3 regions of the Paenibacillus shunpengii genome follow, and region 1 is predicted to be linked to each of the others. Evidence: riboswitches for the same ligand, from Rfam matches in the RefSeq annotation. Region 1 holds a riboswitch; each other region holds the start of a gene.
What was found. Region 1 has a riboswitch for cyclic di-AMP ahead of ACFSVM_RS03255 (hypothetical protein). Riboswitches for the same ligand answer to the same signal wherever they lie in the genome.

Region 1 (3,130 bases):
TTCGGCAAATTGGTTGCTGGGGAAACCGAGAATTTCAAAGGATTGGTCATTGAATTTGTCATATAGCTCCTGCAGTCCTTTGTATTGAGGGGTTAGTCCGCACTTGCTCGCTGTATTTACGATCAAGAGTACTTTTCCTTTGTACTCCTCCATGCTTAACTTCTGGCCTTTAAGTGTATTCACTTGGTATTGATAAATCGACATGCCTTCATCCATCCTTTTTATAAATTTGGAATATAAATGATGCTTGTATTGCCGTTTTCCATCAATCTCATTATATATATTGATAACAATTTAATTTTAAACAATATATGGAGAAAGTCAAACAAAGCTTAAGAATGGAGGGGGACGATTGTCGAAGGTAAACTTAGGCATTAGAATTAAACGAAATAACGAGATAAACTGAGAACAGATAAGCTGCATGCATATTGATGAATGTTTTACTCTTATTCTATCCAAAAACAACGCTAAATCGTCAAGATGAGCCGCTGAAGGAGCTTTACATCGATTTTCAACGGGTGTATGATTCATATCGTAAATCTTGAGCAAACGAACAACCGTTTATTTAAATAGTTTCTCATTGCTATGATCGCTTAATTTCTGCCTAATATGGCGGAGAGCGGGGGAACCAGAGTAAGGCAGCGTGCTTGATTCGGTGTGAGAGCCGAATGATACACGATGCATGGGGTGAATTCTGAACCGAAGATTCATGTGGAATGTCATATGGAATCATCAGGAACAGATAGGACGACTCTCACCGTCCGAATCCGACAGCTAACCTCGTAAGCTGTACAGAGCTGAACTAGAGATGTGGAAGAAATGCATGATTCTTTCCTTCACTTCGCTTAACGTGAATATTCTCTAGGTATCGTCTGTGCCAACGTTTGAGAGAGGAATGATAAATCTTGTGAGCGATCAGCCACAGAGGTTTAATCCTCTGTGGTTTTATTTATGCGCTGAATTTTTGTTGATCCAAAAAGCGGGGGACCCAGATGTGGATGCATCGATCCATGGGGTGAATTTCATGGCTATTGCCGTGAATAGGGCAATCTCTCTTGTCCGAATCCGACAGCTAACCTCGTAAGCGTAACAAAGGGAGAGGCAGCAAGCCGAGTAGCGCCTATATCGCAGGTCATGTTTTGCCATGTTCTGATATATAGGTGGGAGAGCACCGGGCATGCCTTTGATCGTCGGTGTTCTTTTTTTGTTGTCTTTTTCTATTACAGGGAGGAAATGATTGTAATGAGTGATGAAGTTATTTTAGTTACGGCACCAAATGAAGCGGCCAGAAATTTTATTCGATTATTAATGTACAAGAAGCTTTCTTTTGCTGTACTGACGAACAGTGCACAGGAAGAGAAGCAGGTCAAACGGCTTGGAGTAGAGCACATTATACGTATGGATACGGCGTTTACAAGTAAATGGCTGCTGCCTAATGCGGCGGTAGGACGTATTTTTATTTTTGAGAACAGCTTGAATCTGACCTGCCGGTTTTTGCAAATATGCAGACCCTGGACACGTAAGCCGATTACCATTATTACACAGCTGAATCATCCTCGCGGAGTATACCGCGGTATGGGCGCAGACCACGTTATTTTTACAATCAAGGGCGAAGTAGGATTTCTGTTAAATGGAGAACGGGCTGCTGTTAATTAATTGATCTGCACGCACACAGCGATAGAAGCAGGAGACTGCGGCTAATGGCTAGTGTAGGTGCTTACTATACAGTTTGCGTAATTAGATGCAGGATTGATATACTGGAGTTAAAGGAAACATAGCATGTGAGACTCGTGATATAAGCATGGGTCTCTTTTTCTATATTTACAGATGGAAAGGTAGAGAATGGCATTATGGGGAAGTTTGATCATGTGAAATGGCTCTTTTTTGATATAGGAGATACACTCGTAAATGAATGGGTTCCCGTTGATCACATTATCGGCCAATTTGTGAGAGAAGCAAATGGACTCGGGTATAACATTACAATGGAGGACGTACGCAGCAAATTTATTCAGAGCTATTCCAATTACATCGCTTCTCCCATGCAGTACGCGATTTCGGAGCTCGTGCCTTCCGAGGAGGACAGAGAGTATATCAAGCCTAGGCTTAAGTTTCAAAAGGAGCTCGAAGAGCCTTACGCTGAAGCTCGGTCTGTTCTTGAGCAGCTGGGCGAACGCTATAGGATCGGTATCGTGGCTAACCAAAGTCCGGGTACGGAAGAGCGGCTGGAGAAATATGGACTTCGTTCTTATGTAGATGTTATTGCATGTTCGGCCGAACAAGGCTTGTCTAAACCAGATGTGCGCTTATATCAATATGCACTGAAAACAGCCGGAGCTGAGCCCTCGGAATCCATCATGATCGGGGATCGTATTGATAATGATATTATCCCAGCCAAATCGCTTGGAATGATTACGATTCGAATTATGCAGGGTTACGGCCGCTACCAGCCTTTCACGAATGATAAGGATACACCGGACTATACTGTGAATAATCTGAACGCACTGACGGCCCTGCTTCTATAAACCTAATAATAAACTGAGGCTTATACAGCAGATAGTAGCTGCTGTGCAGAGGGACTGCGCTCCGATGGTTAGCAGCAAGCTAACAGCTGGGGCGCAGTTTTCCTGCGTTCAGGGAGTTGGTTCAAGAGTGACAGGCGGCTTATTCTAAAATAGGCAGGACATCCTCCCACACTGCGTCAAGGATAGACTGTATACGATCTTCCTCACTGTTAACAGCAATCACGGCTCTCCGGTCCGGTATGATCACGAGCAGCTGGCCGTGTGCACCATCCCCTCGATATGCTCCGTGAGAACACATCCAAAACTGACAGCCATAGCCGAGCGACCAGTCTCCTTCGCCGACAGAATCAATATGCTTGCGAGTCGCAAATTGAATCCATTCTGCAGGCACCAGCTGCTTGCCCTCGTAAGCCCCCTCATCCAGCAGCATTTGGCCGAATCTGCTTAATTCTTCGGTGCTGATCACGAGGCCTGCACATCCCAAAGTGACCCCGAGAGGCGAGGTTTCCCATTCCACATGATGTATACCCAGAGGATCAAACAAGCGGGAGTTCAAATAACGGTGGACCGTCTCACCGACGGCTGCCTGAATCAACGCCGAGATCATG
Region 2 (3,130 bases), on a different contig from region 1:
ATACTGTTTTACCTTTTTTGCGGCCAAAATTGAGTGCCTGCTCCAAGCTGTCATAATACACATCAATTTTGTTGCCTTTGATTGCGCCGCCTGTATCTTCGGCACGACGGAATCCTACGCCTTCAATGTATACCCACCATCCGAGAGGGATCACATCAGGGTCAACTGCAATGGTACGCCCTTCCTGTACACGCGTGCCGGAAGCCGTCTTCGTACCAATGCCCTCTTGTTCTGAGGAATAGGCCGTCATAGATACATTGCTTAGCACTTTTTTGGCCTTGAATGTAACTCCGTCCTTCGTGACAGAATCGCTGTCACTTGAAGCAGATACCTTCTTCACTTTATCAGCCAGATTTGCTGACGATTTCGAAGAGGATGCATTAGAAGCTTTAGAAGCAGTTGCAGTTGCAGCTTCAGCTTCAGCTTCACTTGCAGAGGCAACCACGGTTTCCTGAACTGGCTCAGGCTTCTTCTTCGTTCCTACGGCAATGACTTTGTCGACACGGTTGGTCTGTACCTTCTTGCCCGTCATTTTCTTGGACACCAATTCGCCGTCCTGGAAGGTCTTCTCGATCGTCTGGACAATTACACCTTCCTTGCCGCTCTGAATGACCCGGTTATCGCCCTTGTACAAGCTTGGGTCAGCCGTCTTGATCACCTTGAACGGAATCGAAGCTTCTTGTGACGCTGTTTGCTTAGTCACCCGGACTACTCGAATATTAAGATCTGCCTTCACCGCAGTGTCAGCAGCAGGATATACTTTATCATCTTCTGATACTTCGATGCTATGAGCAGCAAGTGCTTCCTTAACGGTATCCTGTGTTGTATAAACTTGCTCTGTCTCACCGTCTGCCGTTACGTTAATCGCTACGGCCCGGTTAATTGTTACTCGATCCCCATCTTCAATCTCATCACTCAAAGACATCGATACTTCGTCATGTGGACTGACTGCGATTGAATGCTCATCCAGCACTTCACTAAGCATTCCTTCACGTGTTTCCAAGGTTTGAACCTTGCCGTCCACGACAATTGAGATTTCTTTGCCTCCCTGACCATACACAATGAGTGAGATCATGACTAACAGTGCGATTGAGAAGATTGCGACTAGTGTGATCTGACGCAGATTCTCATGCTTCCATCGCAACGCGAAAGACTTGCTGGATGATGGTGACTCATGGGTCTCCTCTAGTTGGAAATTTCCCACTTCCTCCGTCCTCCTTCATAGTCCCGCCGTCAAGAGTATTGCATGATTGTATTTGACGCGACTATACCGATTTGTCTACAAAACCGGAGAAACTCCCGTCCGATTCTGCATCATGTGCCACTCTTCGCAGCATGATGTCACCTCCTGTTAACCAACAGTATGACGACAATGTAACTTTTATTCTCCTAAAACAAAGAAGCCAAAAAAGAGTTTAAGAGGAAATCTTTCGTGGCTCCGATAAGTTCAAATGAGAATATCGGAAACATCATGCACGAGTTTTGCCTCTTCAATACGCTTACGGAGTTAGCTGTCGGGTTCGGGCGTAAGAGTCGCCCCCGCTCAGATCCAGGCTGCTCATGGCAGCTGTCCTTTACGTTCACCCCAAGACTCAAGTGTTGAAATCAAATACAGTGGTCAGAGCAAGAGAGACAACTCTCTTAATTCCATCTTCTGACTAGCAGCAGACCACTATATCGGTTCCCCCGTTCTTTGTTAAATTACAAAAGATTCAGCGAGAATGACTCATGAAGTGAATTCAAAGTGGTAAATCAACTGAATGTAAAATGGACTTTACCAACAATCAACAATTCACTGAAACGATGATATCCTGTTTCGATACATGTTGTAAAGCAGTATTCAACTATGTTTTTCTAAATAATTGGTTAAAAATTTGTAATAATCAGCGAAAAAGTCTTACAAAAAGTTTAATCGCTCCGTTTTACTCCCTTTTTCACCTGTTTTTCTCTCTATTTTAACGAATGTCAAATCGTTCCAGTGCATTTGCGGTCGTAATCCTTGCCAATTCCTCCACAGAAATGCCCTTCAGCTCCGCTGCCATTTCTGCTACCAAGGCCACATGAGCTGACTCATTTCTCTTGCCGCGGAATGGATGTGGAGTCAGGTATGGTGAATCCGTTTCGATCAAAAGCCGGTCAAGCGGTACCTTTGCAAGCACCTCTTTGGGCTGCTTCGCGTTCTTGAACGTGATCGGTCCTCCGAAGGAGATATGAAAGCCCATATCCAGCGCCATTTTTGCAGTTTCCCAGCTGCCTGAGAAAGAATGCATCACTCCGCCTACTTCTTGTGCCCTCTCTTCCCGCAGAATTCGAATAATGTCTTCATGCGCATCCCGGTTATGAATAACAATCGGCATAGCGATCTCTCTAGCCAGTCCAATTTGTTTGCGCAGCACCTCATGCTGAATCTCTTTGGGAGACGTATCCCAATGATAATCCAGACCAATTTCACCGATCGCAACGACCTTCTCATGTTTACATAATGATGCAATCCATTCCAAATCTCCATCCTTCATCGTAATGGCATCGACAGGATGCCAGCCTACTGCCGCATAGATAAAATCATAGGTTTCGGCAAGTTTCATCGTAGTCGGAATTGTTTCCCGATTAAATCCTATATTAATCATTCGGGTAACCCCCTTTTCGACAGCGCGCTGAATCACTTCCTCGCGGTCAGCGTCGAACTCGGGTGCATCCAAATGTGTATGTGTGTCGAATAACATCGTATATTTTTCTCCTTTCAAGGACTGTATCTTGTCTCACATTATTTAAACATACCGGCAATTTCCGGAGGCAGCTTGGGTAGTGCATTCATCAGCTTCTCCTGCGGGAAGTACAGATGATAATTCCCTTTTTGCATGCCGCTAATAGAGCGGACAATCTCGGATACCTCGGATATATCTCTTTGTCTTTCCTGCTTGTCTAGAATGATGATCTGTCTCTTGCTCCCCGCAATATCAGGTCGGAACACATCATACGGCAGATCGGTAGGAAAATCAATTTCAAGGTCATAGGCTGGATTCAAGTTTGCCTTGAGAAATGCTTCTTCTATTCGCTTGATATCCTTCTGCTCGATATAATCCACTTCCACATACTTATAGAGCTTACGGTCCAGGAACCGGGTACACAG
Region 3 (3,130 bases), on a different contig from region 1:
CTCCTATGCAGAAGATCGCCTAATGGAACAGGAATATGGTCTAACTCCCAATCTGCCGCTGCAATCTGCATCGATGAGCTCGCCTGCTCCACTTACACAGGAAGCCTGGAAGTATGACTCTCATAATCACTATGCAGAGAATGTATACACAAGAGGCAAACTCGTCCTCCTGGGTATAGAACAGCAGGTGGGTACCAAGAAGATGGATCAGATTATGGCTACCTATGCAGCCAAGTATCGGTTCAAGCATCCGACGACTGCTCAATTCCAAAAGGTTGTAGAGCAGGTTACCCGCAGATCGTGGGACACCTATTTTGACCAATATATTTATGGCAGCCAAATGGCTGATTTCTCCGTAGATTCCATCGCCATCAAGGAACAGGGGACATCCGAGGAGCCAAGCTATATTTCCTCGATCAGAGTGGCGAAGAATGCAGGCGATTACTCAGAGATTCCTATCGTATTTACTTTTGCAGACGGGCATATGATTCGCAAGGTATGGGACGGTAAAGGTGGAGAAATCATCTACAACCTGACTTACAAATCTCCGCTGGATTGGGCAATGGTTGATCCTGAGTACTCCATCACACTTGAGAACAAGCATATGAACAACTACTTAAAAGCTGAAGGAGATGAAGTATTGGAGACCCGGTTTAATATCAGTATTACCAAAGTGTTGGAGCTCTTGCTCGGAAGTCTGTCATGGTGAGGTGTATAGTGGATGAAATCTTATCTCTCCGAAGGTTTTAAGTTAGTGAAGCGTCATTTTCTAATCGTCATCTTCTTGTTTCTGTACCAACTGCTATGGGGTGTTCTTCTGTACAAAGTCGTGTCCTCTGCGGTCATCCCCTTGCTTATGCGCTATCCAGATCCCCCTCCTCATGAGCTCAGCCAGATCTTGTTCTGGTTAGAGGGGCAGATCAGCTTGAGCACCAGCTCCACAGTCCATGAATATGTATGGCTGCTTGTCCTCATGTTCATTTTAAGGATGCTCATTACTCCACTGATTCGGGCGGGTTTGTTCCACAGCCTTCATGAAGAGTCAAGCACCAAAGGCTTCTCCTTTTTTCGAGGGACACTTAAGCACTGGAAAAAGACATCGTTACTCTATCTCATTGAGATCATATTGCTGCTGCTGCCTGCCTACTGGATCCTTCCAAAGGTGCTCCCCATTCTCATGAATGCAGTCTACAATCAGAATCTTCTTCTGCAGGCGGCTCCTTACGTCATCTTATGGATCGTTTATGCCTACATCATCAAGCAGCTGCTCCTATATGTCCAGTTTGGACTGACAGGCAATCGAAGCGGCCTTGGTGCTGTATGGATCTGCCTCCGTCATGCACTTCCTGTCACTGGAGTTGCCCTGACACTTAGCACACTTGCCATTCTGCTGTTCAGTGCTTTCACGGCCGTATCTCTCATATGGACAGGACTTTTAGCCCTGATTCTTCAGCAGTCTTATCATCTCGTTCGATCACTCATCAATGTATGGAAGATTAGTTCTCAATTCAGTATTTGGCGATCCAATAGCGAAGATGCCTGAATTTATTGTCTCAATTAATATCCTACCTCTCTTGTCCAAACCGCACTCCAGCGCGAATACAACGCTTTCATAGCAGAAATTAAGTCCGACTGCTTAACGTCAAAAAAGTTCACAAGTCTCGCTCTTTTCCTAGAGTGAGGCTTGTTTTTTGTAATATTTTATCTAAAAAACGATTGCCAAATTTACACAATCTCTGTTACAATAGGCCCAGAACTTCTAGTAACAACTTTGTAATAATTGTTGTAACTTTTACTAACTAACTAAGTACATAGTCTTACAAGAGTGAGCGACTTTCACAGGTGCACATCATTAGAACAGCCAAATTCCTGGCATCTGGGAAGCGGGGGAACCACTTTTATGGGTGAATTGATCTCGCAACGTAAGTGATCATAGGGGAACCTTCTACCGAATCCTTAAGCTAACCTCGCAGGCATTGGAAGGGGATTATTTTTTCTTGAAAAAGTCACTAACTGCTGCAGCACTGAGTCTTGCTATTGCATTCTCCATCGGAACAGGAAGTGCATTCGCCGATTCCAAAATGGACAAGGTCATTGATAACGCTAAGGGAACCGAATATAAATATGGCGGTACGACTTTAAACGGATTTGATTGCTCTGGTTTTACCATGTATGTATTTGATAAACTCGGCATCGATCTGCCTCATCAATCTGGTTCTCAATACAAAATGGGCAAGTCTGTATCCCGTTCTGAGATGAGACCTGGCGACCTTGTATTTTTTAACACAAGCGGAAATGGTGTATCCCATGTCGGCATCTTCGTAGGTGACGGTAAATTTGCACATGCTTCCTCCTCCAAAGGAGTTATTATCAGCAAGCTGGACGAGAGCTACTATGAAAAACGTTACATTGGTGCAAAACGTATCATGAGTACAGAAGAATACGAAACTGCTGCATTAGATTAAGCAACATTGTGCTGGAACGAACCTTATAGCTCGAAGATTAGATTACTAAATAGTAATCCATCTTCGGGCTTTTTATATTATATTAGGGATGACTATTGGATGAGGGATGGCAAAGGAGACGATGACATGACGCAGAAAGGAACGACCTTTCATGCCCTTCCTATGAGTGAAGAGCATGCAGCTGAGATCTGCACTTGGCAGTACGAACCTCCTTATAACATATACGGCTGGCTGCCCTGGGAGCAGATGAAGGCACTTGAGATTGAATTCGGCGACCCTAAGCTCCGAGATACACAGTATTTATCCATTGTAAATGATACTGGTGAGCTATATGGCTTCGCACAATTATTTCCTCTAGCCGGTGTGACCCGGCTTGGTCTAGGCTTGAGACCTGACCTGTGTGGGCAGGGGTTAGGGGCTCCCTTTGTAAGCACCATTGTACAGGAGGCTGCTTCCCGGCAGCCGCAGAATGAGATTGATCTTGAAGTTCTCACCTGGAATAAAAGAGCGATCCGCACTTATGAAAATGCGGGATTTACCATTCATGATACCTATGAGCGTCTTACTCCAGAGGGCCCCAAGTTGTTCTTCTGTATGGTGTATACCGGAGTAAAGCTCAAATAGACATGATTGTCTCTCCTAACTTTTGTTTAAATATTTACCAT

Region 2: linked by a shared signal. The riboswitch ahead of ACFSVM_RS18840 (ubiquitin-like domain-containing protein) and the one ahead of ACFSVM_RS03255 (hypothetical protein) in region 1 are both predicted to bind cyclic di-AMP.
Region 3: linked by a shared signal. The riboswitch ahead of ACFSVM_RS19190 (C40 family peptidase) and the one ahead of ACFSVM_RS03255 (hypothetical protein) in region 1 are both predicted to bind cyclic di-AMP.

The regions. Positions count from the first base shown of each region.
Region 1 covers NZ_JBHUMJ010000002.1:727,851-730,980, forward strand. Annotated here, with positions in the region: gene ACFSVM_RS03250 (glutathione peroxidase) at 1-204, opposite strand, end outside; cyclic di-AMP (ydaO/yuaA leader) riboswitch at 581-804, shown strand; cyclic di-AMP (ydaO/yuaA leader) riboswitch at 945-1,102, shown strand; gene ACFSVM_RS03255 (hypothetical protein) at 1,243-1,656, shown strand; gene ACFSVM_RS03260 (HAD family hydrolase) at 1,869-2,522, shown strand; gene ACFSVM_RS03265 (serine hydrolase domain-containing protein) at 2,662-3,130, opposite strand, start outside.
Region 2 covers NZ_JBHUMJ010000005.1:11,742-14,871, reverse strand. Annotated here, with positions in the region: gene ACFSVM_RS18840 (ubiquitin-like domain-containing protein) at 1-1,204, opposite strand, end outside; cyclic di-AMP (ydaO/yuaA leader) riboswitch at 1,482-1,728, opposite strand; gene ACFSVM_RS18835 (TatD family hydrolase) at 1,956-2,723, opposite strand; gene ACFSVM_RS18830 (HD domain-containing protein) at 2,765-3,130, opposite strand, start outside.
Region 3 covers NZ_JBHUMJ010000006.1:16,557-19,686, reverse strand. Annotated here, with positions in the region: gene ACFSVM_RS19200 (M1 family metallopeptidase) at 1-709, shown strand, start outside; gene ACFSVM_RS19195 (hypothetical protein) at 722-1,543, shown strand; cyclic di-AMP (ydaO/yuaA leader) riboswitch at 1,850-1,991, shown strand; gene ACFSVM_RS19190 (C40 family peptidase) at 1,998-2,465, shown strand; gene ACFSVM_RS19185 (GNAT family N-acetyltransferase) at 2,592-3,089, shown strand.